One region of the Kribbella sp. NPDC031520 genome, then DNA from elsewhere that is predicted to be linked to it. Evidence: predicted binding sites of a transcription regulator. Region 1 holds the regulator's gene; the other holds the start of a gene.
The links. Region 1 encodes HrcA, which represses chaperone genes, less so after heat shock. Its sites were predicted from a motif close to TTGGCACTCGNNNNNNNCGAGTGCCAA; they were not measured.

Region 1 (7,737 bases):
GCCGTCGCGCCCCGGTAACCCGATGTCCAGGATCACCGCGACCGGCTGCTCCCGCTGCCACGCCGTCAGCGCCGCCTCGCCGTCGGACTCGATCCGGACGTCGAATCCGTCCCGGCGCAGGTACAGCTCGATCACCTCGGCGATCGCCGCCTCGTCCTCGACCACCAGAACCAGCCCGCGACCGGCTCCGGCCATCTTCAGCTCCCGGGGATTCTCGGTCAGGGTGCGTCGTCCCCGGCCAGCTCGCGATCGATCGCGTCCAGCGTAGCCCCGACCTGATCCAGCTCCTGCTCCGGCGACCCCACCTGTTGGGTCGCCGGAGCCTGCCGGCCGGCCTTCTCCCCACTCGGCCCACCGGCGGAGCTGCCACACGCGGTCAGTCCGGCGACCGCGGCCGCCGTACCGACCAGCACGATCAGTACGCCCTTGATCCGTCGCATCACTTGGCCACCTGGCAGTGCGCGGTCTTGAACGCCTCCAGCTTCGTCTTGGCGGCAGCGAGGTCGGTCGCCCGCTCGGAGCGGCGGTCGGCACGCTTCTCCAACCGCTCGGCGATCTTCGTGTGTCCCTTCGCCTTCTGCTCGGCGGCGCGTGCCCTCAGCCACGCGACCGAACCCTTCACGTCGGCGCCTCCGTTGATCCTGGCAGCCAGCTTGTCCCGCCGCGCGATCATCTTCGGCAGCCGTTCGGCACAAAGCTTCTGCGACTCCTCCGGGCTGAGCGTCACCTGCTTGTACGTCGGTGCCGGGGTCGGCGTCGGGTCGGCCGATGCGACCGTCGTACCGGCGACGATCCCACCCGCCAGGACGACGACCGACGTACCGGCCGCCAGGGTTCCGCGGACAGACCTGCGCATCTTCGTTCTCCTCGTCATCTCCCGAACGGACGAGTCCAACTCTCGCCGACGGTTGTTCGAGGACGGCCGGAGCTGTGTTCGGGGTTTGTAAGAGTTCCGGCTGTGGTCAGTCAGCGCGGTCGATGGTGGCCGCGAGCAGCCCCGGGAAGACAGCGTCGAACTCGGACCGGCGGAGGCGGTTGAGGCGGCGGGCGCCCTCGTCGCGTTGCTCGATCAGGCCGGCGGAGCGCAGTACGGCGAAGTGGTGGCTGGCGGTCGCCTTCTTCACGGGCAGGTCGAACGTGCCGCAGGCGCGGGTCCAGTCGTCGTGCGACGCGAGATCGCGCAGGATCGAACGCCGGACCGGGTCCGCGAGCGCGTCGAGGGCCGCCTGCAACGGCACCCCGGCCGGGTCAGCATGCGTGAGCGTCCGGGCTCTGGCGGACTCGACGGCCATAGTGTTCGATCCTTGTCGTACAGTTGTGTTCGGTCTCTGTCTAACAGCCTAGCGAGGTGCTGGTGATGATCGAACTGGTCGACTACAACTTCGGACCGGATGCCCGCCCACGGCCGGCGGAGGCGCGGGCGCCGGGGCGGGAGGGAGCGCTGGCCGCGTTGGAGACGTTCTACTACGCCCTGAACCACAAGGACTTGGACGTCCTGGTCGACGGCTGGGCGGACGATCCGCTGGTGCAGTTGAACAATCCCGTCGGCGGGATCCTGCGGGGCCGGGACGCGGTACGGGACCTGTACGAGCGGGTGTTCGCGGGGAGCTTGAACATCCAGGTGACGTTCGGCGACGCGGCAACGTACTGGCTGCGCGATTCGGTGGTGTTCGCGGGACGCGAGACGGGCACCTACCTGGGCGACCGCCCGCTGCGGATCCGTACCACGAGAATCTTCAGGTACGACGGCCTCTGGCAGCAGGTGCACCACCACGGCAGCATCGACGACGCGAACATGCTGGCCGCATACCAGCAAGCTGTCCGCGGCTAGCGCCAGCGGGAGCGGGACAGGAGAGCTGCGGCGGCAGCCACGCCGGCGGTTGAGGTTCGCAGGACTGTGTCGCCCAGTCGGATCGGGGTGGCGGCGAAGGACTTCAGCTCGGTGGGGGTGATGCCACCCTCTGGGCCCACGACCAGGACGAGGTCGCCTGTGGTGGGGACGTCGAGAGCGGCCAGCGGAACGGTGGCTTCCTCGTGGAGGACTACCGGGAGGGCAGCGGTCGCCAGGAGCTTGGTGACGTCGGCGGTGGAGGCCAGTGGGGCGATCTCGGTGAACCAGGTGCGGCGGGATTGTTTGCTCGCCTCGAAGGACCAGGACCGCCACTTGGCGAGCAGCTTCTCGACCCGTTCCGGGTTGGCGCGGAACTGGCTGCGGTCGGCGTTCCACGGGACGATCACGTCGACGCCGACCTCGGTCAGCATCTCCACCGCGAGCTCGGCCCGCTCCCCCTTCGGTACGGCCTGCACCACAACCACCCGCGGGTCCGCCGCCGGCGTACTCCCCCGCTCGTCGACGGCGACCGTCACGCCGGCCTTGGACGCAGCGACCACAGGCCCCTCGGCCCAGGCGCCGCGCCCGTCCGTCAACCGGACCCGCTCTCCAGGCCCGATCCGCCGTACGACAGCCGCATGCCGCCCCTCGGCTCCGTCGAGCACCAGTTCTTCCCCGCCCAGCTCGGCGAGGAAGAACACCGCGACACCCACGGCCGTCAGTGGGCGCCGAAGGCGTCGCGGAGGCGGCCGAAGACGGTCTTGTGGGTGGCTTGGACCTGGCCCTGGGGGCGTTCCTCGTCGCGGGCGACGGCCAGCTGGCGGAGCAGGTCGGCCTGGCTGTCGTCGAGCTTGGTAGGAGTCTCGACGATGACCTGGACGATCAGGTCGCCGCGGCCGGCGTGGCGTAGGCGCGGCACCCCGCGGGCCGACAGGGTCTGCGTCGTACCGGACTGCGTACCCGGGCGGATCTCCAGCGGAGTGGTCTCGCCTTCGAGCGTCGGCAGGTCGATCGTCGTACCGAGCGCGGCCGCCGTCATCGGGAGCGTGACCGTGCAGTGCAGGTCGTCGCCGTTGCGGGTGAAGATGTCGTGCGGCTCGACCTCGATCTCGACGTACAGGTCACCGGCCGGGCCGCCGCCCGGGCCGACCTCGCCCTGACCGGACAGCTGCACGCGCGTCCCGGTGTCGACGCCGCCGGGGATCTTGACGGTGACGGTACGGCGGGACCGCACCCGTCCGTCGCCGGAGCACTCGACGCACGGGTTCGGGATGGTGGTCCCGTAGCCGCGGCAGTTCGGGCAGGGACGCATCGTCCGCACCTCGCCGAGGAACGACCGCTGCGTGTGCGTCACCTCGCCGCGTCCGTGGCAGATCTCGCAGGTCACCGGCTCGGACCCGGCCGCCGCGCCGGACCCGCTACAGGTCGGGCACAGTACGGCGGTGTCGACCTTGAGCTCCCGCGTCGTACCGAAGGCGGCCTCGGCCAGGTCGATCCGCAACGGGATCAGCGCGTCCTGGCCGCGCCGGGTCCGCGGCCGCGGCCCGCGGGTCGCGCCGCCGGTCTGCCCGAAGAACGCGTCCATGATGTCGGTGAACGTGAACGCCTGCCCGAACCCGGCACCGCCCGGCCCGGCGCCAGCGGTCGCGAACGGATCGCCGCCGAGGTCGTGCATCTGCCGCTTCTGCGGGTCGCTGAGCACCTGGAACGCGCGCCCGATCTCCTGGAACTTCTGGTGCGCGTCCTCGGAGTCGTTCACGTCCGGGTGGTACTGACGTGCCAGTTTGCGGTACGCCTTCTTGATCTCGTCCGGTGACGCGTCACGGGTGACACCTAGGACGGCGTAGTAATCGGTGCTCATACTCCAGACCAGGGGGTTGTCTTCATCAGGATTCAGCCAGTATCTGGCTCACATAACGCGCGACGGCCCGTACTGCGCCCATCGTGCTCGGGTAGTCCATGTGGGTCGGCCCGACGATGCCGAGGGTGGCGAGCACCTCCGACTTCGACCCGTACCCGGTCGCGACCACCGAGGTGGTGGCCAGTTCCTCGTACGGGTTCTCGTGGCCGATCCGAACGGTCAGCGTCTGCGGGTTGGTCGCCTCGCCGAGCAGCTTCAGCAGGATGACGTGCTCCTCGAGCGCCTCCAGCACGGGCTTCACGTTCCGCTCGAAGTCGTCGCCGTACCGGGTCAGGTTGGCGGCGCCGCCGACCGCGATCCGCTGCTCGCCGACCTCGTCGGTGAACGCCTCGAACAGCGTGGTGACGATCGACGAGACCAGCGACCGGTCGGCCGGCGCGAACAGGTCGGGCACACTCGCCAGGGAGGCGGCCGCGTCGGTCAGCCGCTGGCCGGCGAGCGCCGTGTTCAGCCGCGACCGCAGGTCCGCGATCAGTTGCTCGTCGACGTCCTGCGGGTGTTCGACGATCCGCTGCTCGACCCGGCCGTTGCTGGTGATCAGTACGAGCAGGAGCCGGCGCGGGCTCATCGTGACGACCTCGATGTGCCGCACGCTCGACCGGTTCAGCGACGGGTACTGCACGATGGCGACCTGGCGGGTGATCTGGGCAAGCAACCGCACCGTCCGGCGGACCACGTCGTCCAGGTCGACCGCACCGGCCAGGAACGACGTGATCGCCTTCTTCTCCGCCACCGACAGCGTCTTGACCGTGCTCAGCTTGTCGACGAACAGCCGGTACCCGGCGTCGGTCGGGATCCGGCCGGCGCTGGTGTGCGGCTGGGTGATGTACCCCTCCTCCTCCAGCGCGGCCATGTCGTTCCGCACGGTGGCCGGGGAGACACCGAGGTTGTGCCGGTCGACGAGCGCCTTCGACCCGATCGGTTCGTGGGTCGCGACGTAGTCCTCGACGATGGCGCGGAGCACATCCAGCTTGCGGTCGTCCAGCACGCCCACCACCCTCTCCGGCTCCTGGCACTCCGTGGTTCGGAGTGCCAGTCTAGGCGGTCTCGGGCGAGGCTCCCAACGGAACGGGCGCCGGACGCGTCACTGTACTGACCACATCAAGCGGCTGATCCTGGACCGCGGAGTCGACGAACGACTCCAGTACGTCGAGCACGTGGTACGCCAGCTCCCCGGTCGCGCGGTGCGGTTCACCGTTCCGGATCGCCCGGGCCATGTCCGCGACTCCGACCCCGCGACCGGCCCCGGCGTATCCACCGGCGACCGGCACCTCGGTCCACTCGCGGCGCTCCGGCGTCACGATCTCGACGGTCCCGTCGAACCCGTTCGGGTCCGGCACCGACAGGCTGCCGTCCGTCCCGTGGACCTCGATCCGGGGCAGCCGCCCGGCCCAGACGTCGAACGACATCAGCACGGTGGTCAATGCGCCGGACTCGTGCTCCAGTACGCCAGTGACGTGCGTCGGCACCTCCACGTCGAACACGGTCCCGGCGCGTGGCCCGGTGTGGATCTTCCGCTGCTGTTTCGCCCGGCCCGCGCGGGCCGTCACCCGGACGACCGGCCCGAGCAGGGTGACCAAGCTGGTCACGTAGTACGGGCCCATGTCGAGGACCGGGCCGCCGCCGGGCTGGTAGTAGAACTCCGGCGCCGGGTGCCACAGCTCGTGGCCGGGGGTCACCATGAACGCGGTCGCCGCGTGCGGGGTACCGATGTCACCGCGATCGATCACCGCACGAGCCGTCTGGGTGCCGGTGCCGAGGACCGTGTCCGGCGCACAGCCGATCCGCAGGTCGTTGGCAGCGGCGTACTTCAGCAGCGGCTCCGCCTCGGTACGGTCCATGGCCAGCGGCTTCTCGCCGTACACGTGCTTGCCCGCGGCCAGCGCGGCCTGGTGCACCGCGGCGTGGGCCGCCGGGATGGTGAGGTTGAGGACGATGTCGACGTCGTCGGCCGCGTACAGCTCCTCCGGTGACAACGCGCGGATGCCCGGGTGCTTGTCGGCGATCGCCTGCGCGCGCGAAACGTCCAGGTCCGCGACGGCGACCACGTCGACGCCGGAGAGCTTCGCCAGGTGGTCCAGGTACGTGCCGGAGATGACGCCCGTACCGACGATGCCGACGCCGGTCACTTGCTCGCCCACAGCAGCCCCCGCTCGATGATCGTCCGGACCTCGGGCGTCTCCAGGTCGTCCAGCTTGTGGCCGACCGTGCAGACGAAGACCTTGCCCTCGCCCCAGGTCCGGGTCCAGATCGCCGGCATCACGGCGCCCTCGATCCACGGGTAGTCCGGGTGCGACTCGAACGTCGTCGTCGCGAGCACGGTGTTCGTCGGGTCGTAGTGGATGTAGTACTGCTCGGTGTGTACGTCGAAGTGCTTGATGCCCTCGACGATGGGGTGGTCGGCAATGATGTCCACCCGGTAGTCGGTGTACCCGTGCGGGTGCGAGATGAACTGCCCGCCGGTGATGAAGCTGTAGTCGACGTTCTTCCGGAACGAGTCCGCGATCCCGCCGTGCCAGCCGGCGAACCCGGTACCGCGCCGGATCGCCGCCTCCAGGCCCTTGAAGTGGTCGTCCTCGATCTCGCTCATCGTCACGCACTGCACGACGAGGTCGACGCCGTCCAGGTCGAGGTAGGCCGCGGTGGTGTCGGAGACCGTCACCTCGTAGCCGTTCTCCTTCAGATGCGGGATGAACAAGTCCGTCGCCTCGACCGGGGAGTGCCCTTCCCAGCCACCCCGGACCACAACCGCACGTCGTGTCGTCACACCGGCCACCCTTCGAAAGTTTCGGAGTTCCGATCGGAACACTTGCGACCTTAAGTCGGGAGGAGAGGGCTTGCCAACAGTTACTCTCACCACATGGGCTCATCAATGCGCTGGGCAAGTAGGGTCGGGCCCATGAGTTGGACGGAGCTCGGCGACCGTACGTGGGTCCGCCGGTACGACGAATGGGACCTCAACGTCGGCCTGGTCGTCGGCGCCGACGGCGCACTGGTGATCGATACCCGCGCGACCGCCGAGGAGGCCGAGCAGCTCCGCGAACACATCCGCGAGCTCACCGACCTCCCGGTGAAGTGGGTCGTCAACACCCACGCCCACTTCGACCACGTCAACGGCAACAGCGTCTTCAGCGAGGCCGAGGTCTACCTGCACGAGAACGCCGCCGCCGAGGAGAACCTGGCCGGTACGACGTTCGCCGCCGCGAAGGTCGTCGACCTCGGCGACCGCCGGGTCGAGCTGCTGTGGGTCGGCAACGCGCACACCTCCGGCGACACCGTGGTCGCCGTACCCGACGTGAACGTGTTCTTCGTCGGCGACCTGCTCGAGGAGTCGGCGCCACCGTCGTACGGCAGCGACTCGTTCCCGCTGGAGTGGCCGGACACGATCCAGGCCGTCGTCGGCATGATGCCGAAGGACGTCCGGATCGTCCCGGGTCACGGCGCGGTCGTCGACCTGGAGTTCGCGCACGACCAGGCGATCGACGTGGGCAAGGTCGCGAACACGATCTCGACCCTGCACCACGCCGGCACCTCGCTCGAGGACGCCCTCGCGCACACCGACGACTGGCCGTGGCCGGTCGACAAGCTGCAGGACGCGATCCGCCGCGGCTACGCGGTCCTCGGTACGCCGCAACGCCCGAGCCTCCCCCTCCTCGGGCCTGGATAAGTAGGGCCCGGATAAGTAATTGTCCGTTGACATCACGTCACCTGGTCCCGCAACTTGTTCGGAACGGACATCGCCCGACCGGATGGGGTGGGACTCATGGCCACGACGATCCAACAGACGGTTCATCCCGACGGTCGCGTCGAGCTAGCGGATCCCGAGGCGCTCCAGGGCAGTCCGTACGCGAACGCCGAGCTCGCGCCGACGCGGTTGCCCGAGCGGACCTGGACGACGTACAACTACGCCGCGCTGTGGATGGGGATGGCGCACAACATCCCGAGCTACCTGCTCGCGTCCGGGCTGGTGGCGCTCGGGATGAAC
Region 2 (7,737 bases), on a different contig from region 1:
GACCGGTACGGCTGGGCCGGCGGGCTGGGCACGCTCTGGTCGACGACCTCTGACGGGACCATCTCGATCTTGATGACACAGCGGGCGCTCTGGACCTGGCCCGAAGAGCTGTTCGCCGAGGCCAGCGCGCCCGCCTGGTAGCCGCTACCGGTCCGGCTTGGTGAACGTCAGCGAATGCTTGCGGGTCGCTTCGACCGCACCCTTGGTGTACGCCCACGGGAGGGTCTCGCCCTTGACCCACAGTTCCGTCTGGTCGGTGTAGTTCGACGAGAAGGCGTGGCCGGACACACCGGTCAGGTTGATCCAGCGCGACTTGTCGAAGTCCGACAGGTCCACGACCATCCGCATCGACGGCGTCGCGGTCACGGCGTACCCCTCGGAGGCGTCCCAGGCGGTGGCGTCGACGATCGACTCACCGCCGCCGAGCTCGTACGGGCCACGGTTGAAGATCTTCCTGACCAGGCTCGGGCTGGATGGGCTCCCCAGGCTCTGGTTGGCTAGCGTGAGCTTGTGCAGCTTGCCCCACTGCCAGTTGGCCGGCTCACGGGCCATCTTCTGGGTGATCTCGGTCCGGGCGTTGACCAGAGCTTCACGGAGGATGTCGTCACGGCTCTCGCGCTGTGGAGTCCGGATGTCGTCCCACCAGCCGCTGTTCGGCTGGCCGAGCAGCACGTGGATCACCTCGAACCAGCGGGAGCCGCCGTCCGGCCAGGTGCCTTCGGGGAGCTGGTCGTGGAACGTCAGCGCGAGCAGGTTGCGCCAGGCGACGTTGAAGTACGCCGCGGCGGCGGAGTCCGGCGGTGAGGTGAAGTCCCAGTTCCGCAGGGTGTCCTGGCCCTGCTTGTCGAACGCGTCGTCGATGCTGATCCGCAGCAGGTACGGCACCAGCATCTCGGCGGCCTTGTTCTTCGTGTCCAGCTGGATCGACGCCATCGCGTTCACGTCCAGCTTCCCGGCGGCCTTGATCCGGTCCAGGATCTGCTGACTCCGGTAGCCGTAGTCCCAGGAGTTGGTCAGGTAGTACGAGTACGTGTTCGGGACGACGGCCTGGTTCGCGGTGACGATGATCCCGCTCGGCGGGTCCAACTCGGTCGGTAGCGCGTCGAAGGGGATGTAGCCCTTCCAGTAGTACTTCGGATCCCAGCCCGGCACCGGCCAGTCGCCGCGGCCGGTCGCGCGGATCGGGATCAGCCCGGGCGACTGGTAGCCGATGTGGCCGTCGGTGTCGGCGTACACCAGGTTCTGCGAGGGGACCTGGAACTGTTGCGCGGCGGCGCGGAACTCGGTCCAGTTCTGCGCGGTGTTGATCGCGAACAGGGCGTCGGCTGTCTTGCCCGGGTTCAGCGCGGTCCACTGCAGCGCGACGCCGTACGCCTTCGGATCCTTCGCCTGCGACGCGGCGATCTCGCCGACCTTCTGCTCGTCCTCGCCGACGTCCGAGATCAGCGGACCGTGCCGGGTTTCGCGGACCGTGATCTTCACCGGCGTGTCCTCGCCGGCCACCTTGAACGTCTCCTCGCGGGTGGCCATCGCCCGCCATTTGTTGTTGTAGAGGACGTTGTTGCCGTCGATGCGCTCCAGGTAGAGGTCCTGGACGTCGGGGTCGAGGTTGGTGAAGCCCCACGAGATCGCGTTGTTGTGACCGATCACCACACCGGGCAGTCCGGAGAAGCTGAAACCGGAGACGTCGAACGGGCAGCTCTTCCCGACGTTGTTGCAGTGCAGACCGACCTGCGTCCAGATACCCGGCATGGTCGCGCCCAGGTGCGGGTCGTTGGCCAGCAGCGGTTTGCCGGTCGTGGTGTGGTCACCGGAGACCACCCACGAGTTGGAGCCGACGCCGTCGCCCTGGCCGAGCAGCTGGGGCAGGCCCTTGGCGACGCTCTGCACCGAGTCCAGCGACTTGAGCAGGTCTTTGGTCAGCATGCTGCGCCGGACCTCGGTGCTCGGCCCTGGCGTCGAGCTGAACTTGCCGTCCTTGCCGATCGAGGCGGCCGCCATGATCGGCTGGTTCCGGTCGTACGGGTACTGCGGGTAGAGGCTCTCGATGTTGCGCGCCGGGAACGCCGCGAGCAGCTTGGTGCGGGTGATCTCCTCGTCCAGGTTGCCGCCGAGGTCCCAGGCCATCGCCTTCAGCCAGGACAGCGAGTCGGCTGCGGTCCACGGTTCCGGCGTGTAGTTCTTCGGACCGCCGGGCTGCAGGGACAGTACGCCGTACTCGAGGCTGAGGCCCGAGCCGCCGTGCGTGGACAGGTACGCGTTGACGCCGCGTGCGTAGTCGTCGAGGTACTGCCGGGTGGTCGGACTGAGCAGCGGAAGCTCCGCCTCGGCCGTGCGCCGCCAGCCGAGCGTCCGGACGAACTTGTCCGTCTCCAGCGCGCTCTTGCCGAACAGCTCGCTCAGCCGCCCGGCGGTCACATGGCGGCGGAAGTCCATCTCGAAGAACCGGTCCTGCGCGTGCACGTAGCCCTGCGCGGCGAACAGGTCGGCCGGGGTGTCCGCGTAGATCTGCGGGATGCCGTTCGCGTCCCGGACCACGCTGACGTCGCCGTCCAGCCCCTCCAGGTCGATCGTTCCTTCGTACGTCGGGAACGAGTGGCGGACGACGTAGACGAGGGTACCGGCGATCACCAGGAGGACCGTGGCAAGCACGATTCCGCTGGCGATGACGACTCGAAACAGGCGACGCACGGACCAACCGTAGAGAATCCGCTCGCCCTCCCCAAATGGGGTCCCTCACAACTTTGCGTTGCTCTGCGTTCGCTGGACATGGACGCAGAGTTGAGGTAAGCGGGGCCGGGTTTGGAATACTCCGGGCCGCTGGCGCATTATTAGCAGTCGGGTAGTAGGAGTGCCAGCGGCTTGAAGGGATCCGACCGTGCCGACGTACCAGTACCAGTGCACCGACTGTGGCGAAGCGCTCGAGGTGCGCCAGAGCTTCACGGACGACGCTTTGACCGTGTGCCCGCACTGCCAGGGAAACCTGCGCAAGGTCTTCAACGCCGTCGGCGTGGTGTTCAAGGGCTCCGGCTTCTACCGCACCGACAGCCGGTCCTCCGGCAAGGGCTCGGTGCCGGCGACATCCTCCGACTCCTCGTCTTCTTCGTCGGCCAAGTCGTCCGACTCCTCGACTTCCTCGACTTCCTCGTCTTCGTCGTCGAGCAGCTCTTCGTCCAGCAACTCGTCGTCGACCTCGTCGGGGACAAGCGCGGCCTGACCGCCGCCTGTGGATAACTGAGAGGCGGTCGCCGGCGAAACTCGTACTTTCTCCGGCATGACAACTCGCTCTCTGCTTCGTGACCTGATCCGCGCCTCCCGCTGGCATCGTCGGCTCCTGGCCGGCGCTGCCGCGGCCGCCGCTGTGTACTTCGGACTCCTGGCCCTCTCCCCCGCACCACCGCCGACGGTCAAGATCCTGGCCGCCGCGCACGATTTGACCGGCGGCGTGACGCTCGACCGCGGCGACCTGCGTACCGTCGAGCTACCGCCCGGCGTCGTGCCTGCCGGCGCTCTGAGACCCGGCAGCGAGCTCACCAAACGTGTGCTCAGCGGCCCGGTCAGAGCCGGCGAACCACTCACCGACGCCAGATTCCTGGCGCCACCGGCCGTGCCCTCCGGATCGGTCGCCTACCCGTTCCGCGTCGACGACGCCGACGTCAGTACTCTCCTGCGAGTCGGCGACCGCCTGAACCTGTACGCCGCGGGCAGCACGAGCGCCGACGCAGCAAGACTGCTCGCCCGCGCCGTTCAGGTGGTCGCGCTACCGGAGCCCCGATCGAGTACGTCGGGAGCGCTGATCGTCGTCGCCACCGCACCCGAGGTCGCGACCCGGCTCGCCCAGGCCAGTACGAATTCACGCATCACCGTGGCTCTGACCCCGGACACGGGATGATCACACTCCGAACTTGTCACGGCACGATGTGTCGCGACGCGGCGCGGTCCCTCGCATGGACGACCCTGCAGCCCTACCTTGTCCGGGTACAACCACCCGCTTCGTGGAGGCACCACACAATGCTCAAGGGCTTCAAGGAATTCATCATGCGTGGCAACGTCGTCGACCTCGCGGTCGCCGTCGTCATCGGCGCAGCATTCACCAAGATCGTCACTGCACTCGTCGACGGCCTGATCAACCCACTGATCGCGGCGATCTTCGGCAAGACCGACATCAGCGGCGTCTGGGTCTTCTACGTCAACGACGCGAAGTTCTCGATCGGGCTGATCCTGCAGGCAGCGCTGAACTTCCTCTTCGTTGCCGCGGCGGTCTACTTCTTCATCGTGATGCCGCTGAACAAGCTGGCCGAGCGGCGCAAGCGCGGCGTGGAGCCGGAGCCCGACCCGCTGACGACCGACCAGGAGCTGCTGACCGAGATCCGCGACCTGCTGCGCGCCCGCCGGTAACACCTGCAACCAGCAGGTGGGCGCATCATCCTCAGCCGCTGAGCTCGCCGGCGCTCACCTGCGCACCCGCATAACGCATCCAGCGGTACGGCACCGGCTGGCCGTCGTTCCACTCCTCCATCAGGGCGTCGGGAACGTCGACGAAGCCACTGCCGTGGTACGCCCGGATCGCCGGAGCGTTCTCCGGACGAACCCGCAGGAACACCTCCGAATAGCCGGCATCCAGCGCCGGACCGAGCAGGGCCCGCACGAGTTCAGCACCGATTCCCCGGCCACGGACCTCCGGGTCCACGATGATCCGGGCGAGTTCGACCTCGTCCTCCTCGTCGTCCAGCCAGACCTCGCCGTACCCGACCGGCCGATCGCCGTCGAACAACAGATAGGAGTGGATGTCCGCTTCCGCCTTGCGCCAACTCCCCCGAAGGTCCTCCGGGAACGGGTAGACCACCCGTCCGGACAGCAGTGCGACTTCCTTCTCGTCCACGGCCCACCCCGCGACCAGCGCGCCGTACCCGTCGTCGAACCCCCGAAGCTCCACACTCATCCCCTCAGTTGACGAACTCCACGATCGTTCGCACCAGCTGATCCAGGTACGGCGGGAAGGCCGGCGTCGGCGGTTCGGGACACCCGGCCAGCTCACGACTCCCCCGGATCGACCTCAGCAACGCGTCGACCGTCTTCCGCTGATGCGACGGATTCTCCGGTACCGACGGCAGGACCGCCACCCGAATACGCGTCAGCGAAGCCAGTTCCGCGTCCGTCACCCCACGCAGAATTCCACCTGTCAGCAGGCCGTCGGCGGCCTCAGGCGGGCAACCACGGTTCACCATTCCGGCCCGCGCCCGTTCGTTCGAGGCGGTGTCGTCACCGGTGGCGGGCCATGCCAGCAGGAGGCGATCGACGAGTTCCGGATACCTCAGAGCGAGCAGGACCGCGACCGTACATCCATTGGAGGCCCCAACGATTCTTAGCGGACCGGAACGTTTCGCCAGGTGTTCACCGAGCGCGTCGACCTCGACGTCCCAACCACTCGCCTGCCGCGGGCGATCGGGTGCGAGTAGGTCCACATGTTCGGACAGGCCGGCGACAACTCCGGTCGTACCCCAGAAAGCGGCGGAGTCCATGGCGTCCCAGAGGCCGCCGTGGACGAGAAACACCTGGGCGGTCATCCGTGGTGCGGGGGGACTTCGTTCAGGATGCGATCGTCGTCGTCGCCATCGAAGTCGGTGTCACCCCAGGTCCGCGGGTCGTCGTCACGGGTCTGGTCGGGCAGCAGCGGCTCGTCGTCTTCGTACGGGCTCGTCATGCGTCCAGATTACCGAGTGCGCGAGGCGGAACGGGAGTCAGTCGAACGGCTTTCGATAGGACGAGTCGTCGGACACGTAGTCGCCGGTCGGGTAGGGATCCTGCGGGCCGTCGGACACGTAGTGGCCGGTCGGGTGGTGAGCCTGCGGGTCGTCGGCGGCGGACGGCTCGTTGGGGAGCTCGCCGGGGTAGCTGTCCTGGACCTCGGTCGCCGGGTCCGGGCGGTGCGGGCCGAGGGCTGCCTGGATCAGCGGCGCGATCCCGGGTTCGCCTTGCCAGCGGCCGTTTCCGTGCAGGCACCACGCCGTCAGCACGGCCAGCGTCGGCGTGGTCAGTCCGGCGATCCGCAGCGGTACGGCGTTCTGGAAGCCGAAGGTGATCATCCAGTTCTGCGTATCGGGATAGAACTCCTGGACGGCGCTGTAGTAGAAGCTCATCCAGCCCTTCTGCGGCAGGTTGCACATCAGCCGCAGGTTCGTTGCCAGTACCGGAAGCTCTTGGAGGTCACGCCACGACGGCTGCATGTCCCGCTTCGCGGCCGCCTTGCGGCCCGCGTTCACCGCGGCGTTGGCTGCCATCATTCCGACCACCAGGGTCGGATTCCCGATGAAGAACCCGCCGCTCTGCCGGTAGCGGCCGCTCCCGCCGTACATCCGCGAGTACTGCGCGGTGGTCTGCAGATAGGCGACCTCGCCTGGCTCGAGCACCACCCCGTACACCTGCAGCGGTTGTGGGGTGTTGCCGTCGAGCAACCAGCGCGCCCAGTCGATCCCGAGTTCCCACTCGCGCTGCGCGGCGGCGTCCGCTTTCGCCCTCTTCCTGCCCACGACACAGCATCCTAGGTCGCCCCAGGGACACCGGCAGCCGCCCGGGCGAGGCGTCCACCCGGACCGAGCGGGCGGGTCGTCCGGGCCGGGGCGGGGCGCGGGGCCGAGTGCGCGGGTCGTTGGCCGGCGGGGCCGCGGGCCGAGTGGGGCAGTGCGGCGGGCCGGGGGTTGGGGTGGGTGGCCAGTGCGCGGAGGTTACAGGTGTGCCTCGGTTGGGGCTCGATCGGGCGGCGTGACCGGATAGACGCGCCGCCGTGATGTTCCGGCACGCCGGGTGAGACTCCGGTCCACCATCATGTTGCCCTTGCCAACCCGGAAGGACCGAGTCGTGAGTGCACAACGGACACGGGGCCTGATCGGTGCGACGCTCGTCGTGGCTGTCCTCGGTATCGCCGCCGCCTGCGGCAACGAGAACGCCTCGTCCCCGCCCGCCGCCCAGCCCACAGCCACGCCGTCAGCCACCCCGTCGGATACCCCGTCGCCGACCCCGAGCAGCAACCCCAGCGGTACGCCGAGCACGGACTGCCCGAGCACGATCGCGGCCGTCCGCGCCGCCACCGACAAGGTCGTCTGGGGCCAGGGTGTCGCCACCTCGGCGTTCAACCCGGTCAGCGTCACCATCTGCCAGTACGACGCCCAGGCGACCGGACAGGACTACGCGACCGTCGACACCAAGCGCAACGGCAAGCAGGCCACCGACCTGTTCGCGCTGGTGAACGCCGCGAAACCCGTCGCGAAGAAGCCGGGCATCTGCACCAAGGAACTCGGCCCGACGTACGTGCTGCGGTTCACCGACAACGACCGAGGCGTCCTGTCGTTCACCGCCGAGGCCTTCGGCTGCCGCCGCCTGGTGGCGACCTCCCTGGAGGGCAAGGGCAAGCCCGGCGTCCTGCCGGCGCCACGCCAGGTGACTGCCGAGCTGACCAAGTCGCTCGGTCTGCGCTGACTCCATAGCGGACGCGCCCCCCGAAGCCGTCCGCAGTGGGGTCAACCCGCGCCTGCCTCGCGGGTCCCTTCCGAGGTCGACCCGCGAGGCAGGTTGCGGCGTTCGGCGCCGTACAGGACCCTCGGCCTGAGGGAGGGGCCGATGCGAACGATCCGCCTGCTGTGCGTGCTGCTCCTGGCGTGCGCGGCCTGCTCGAACAAACAACCTGCGAGTGCCTCCTGCGCCGAAGGATTCACCTGCACGACGCTGCACGTACCCCTC

Region 2: the regulator HrcA is predicted to act here: its motif matches at 2,832-2,858, upstream of ACZ5BU_RS03715 (FmdB family zinc ribbon protein).

What each region holds. Positions count from the first base shown of each region.
Region 1 is NZ_JBVIKS010000006.1:410,866-418,602, reverse strand. It holds gene ACZ5BU_RS30980 (response regulator transcription factor) at 1-195, opposite strand, end outside; gene ACZ5BU_RS30975 (hypothetical protein) at 219-440, opposite strand; gene ACZ5BU_RS30970 (hypothetical protein) at 440-856, opposite strand; gene ACZ5BU_RS30965 (ArsR/SmtB family transcription factor) at 963-1,292, opposite strand; gene ACZ5BU_RS30960 (YybH family protein) at 1,358-1,831, shown strand; gene ACZ5BU_RS30955 (16S rRNA (uracil(1498)-N(3))-methyltransferase) at 1,828-2,544, opposite strand; gene dnaJ (molecular chaperone DnaJ) at 2,550-3,692, opposite strand; gene hrcA (heat-inducible transcriptional repressor HrcA) at 3,718-4,740, opposite strand; gene ACZ5BU_RS30940 (Gfo/Idh/MocA family protein) at 4,790-5,893, opposite strand; gene ACZ5BU_RS30935 (ThuA domain-containing protein) at 5,878-6,519, opposite strand; gene ACZ5BU_RS30930 (MBL fold metallo-hydrolase) at 6,652-7,419, shown strand; gene ACZ5BU_RS30925 (NCS1 family nucleobase:cation symporter-1) at 7,516-7,737, shown strand, end outside.
Region 2 is NZ_JBVIKS010000001.1:750,254-757,990, forward strand. It holds gene ACZ5BU_RS03705 (serine hydrolase domain-containing protein) at 1-141, shown strand, start outside; gene ACZ5BU_RS03710 (penicillin acylase family protein) at 145-2,691, opposite strand; gene ACZ5BU_RS03715 (FmdB family zinc ribbon protein) at 2,879-3,217, shown strand; gene ACZ5BU_RS03720 (SAF domain-containing protein) at 3,275-3,892, shown strand; gene mscL (large conductance mechanosensitive channel protein MscL) at 4,012-4,398, shown strand; gene ACZ5BU_RS03730 (GNAT family N-acetyltransferase) at 4,430-4,942, opposite strand; gene ACZ5BU_RS03735 (alpha/beta fold hydrolase) at 4,947-5,567, opposite strand; gene ACZ5BU_RS03740 (hypothetical protein) at 5,564-5,704, opposite strand; gene ACZ5BU_RS03745 (hypothetical protein) at 5,742-6,530, opposite strand; gene ACZ5BU_RS03750 (hypothetical protein) at 6,859-7,476, shown strand; gene ACZ5BU_RS03755 (alpha/beta hydrolase) at 7,618-7,737, shown strand, end outside.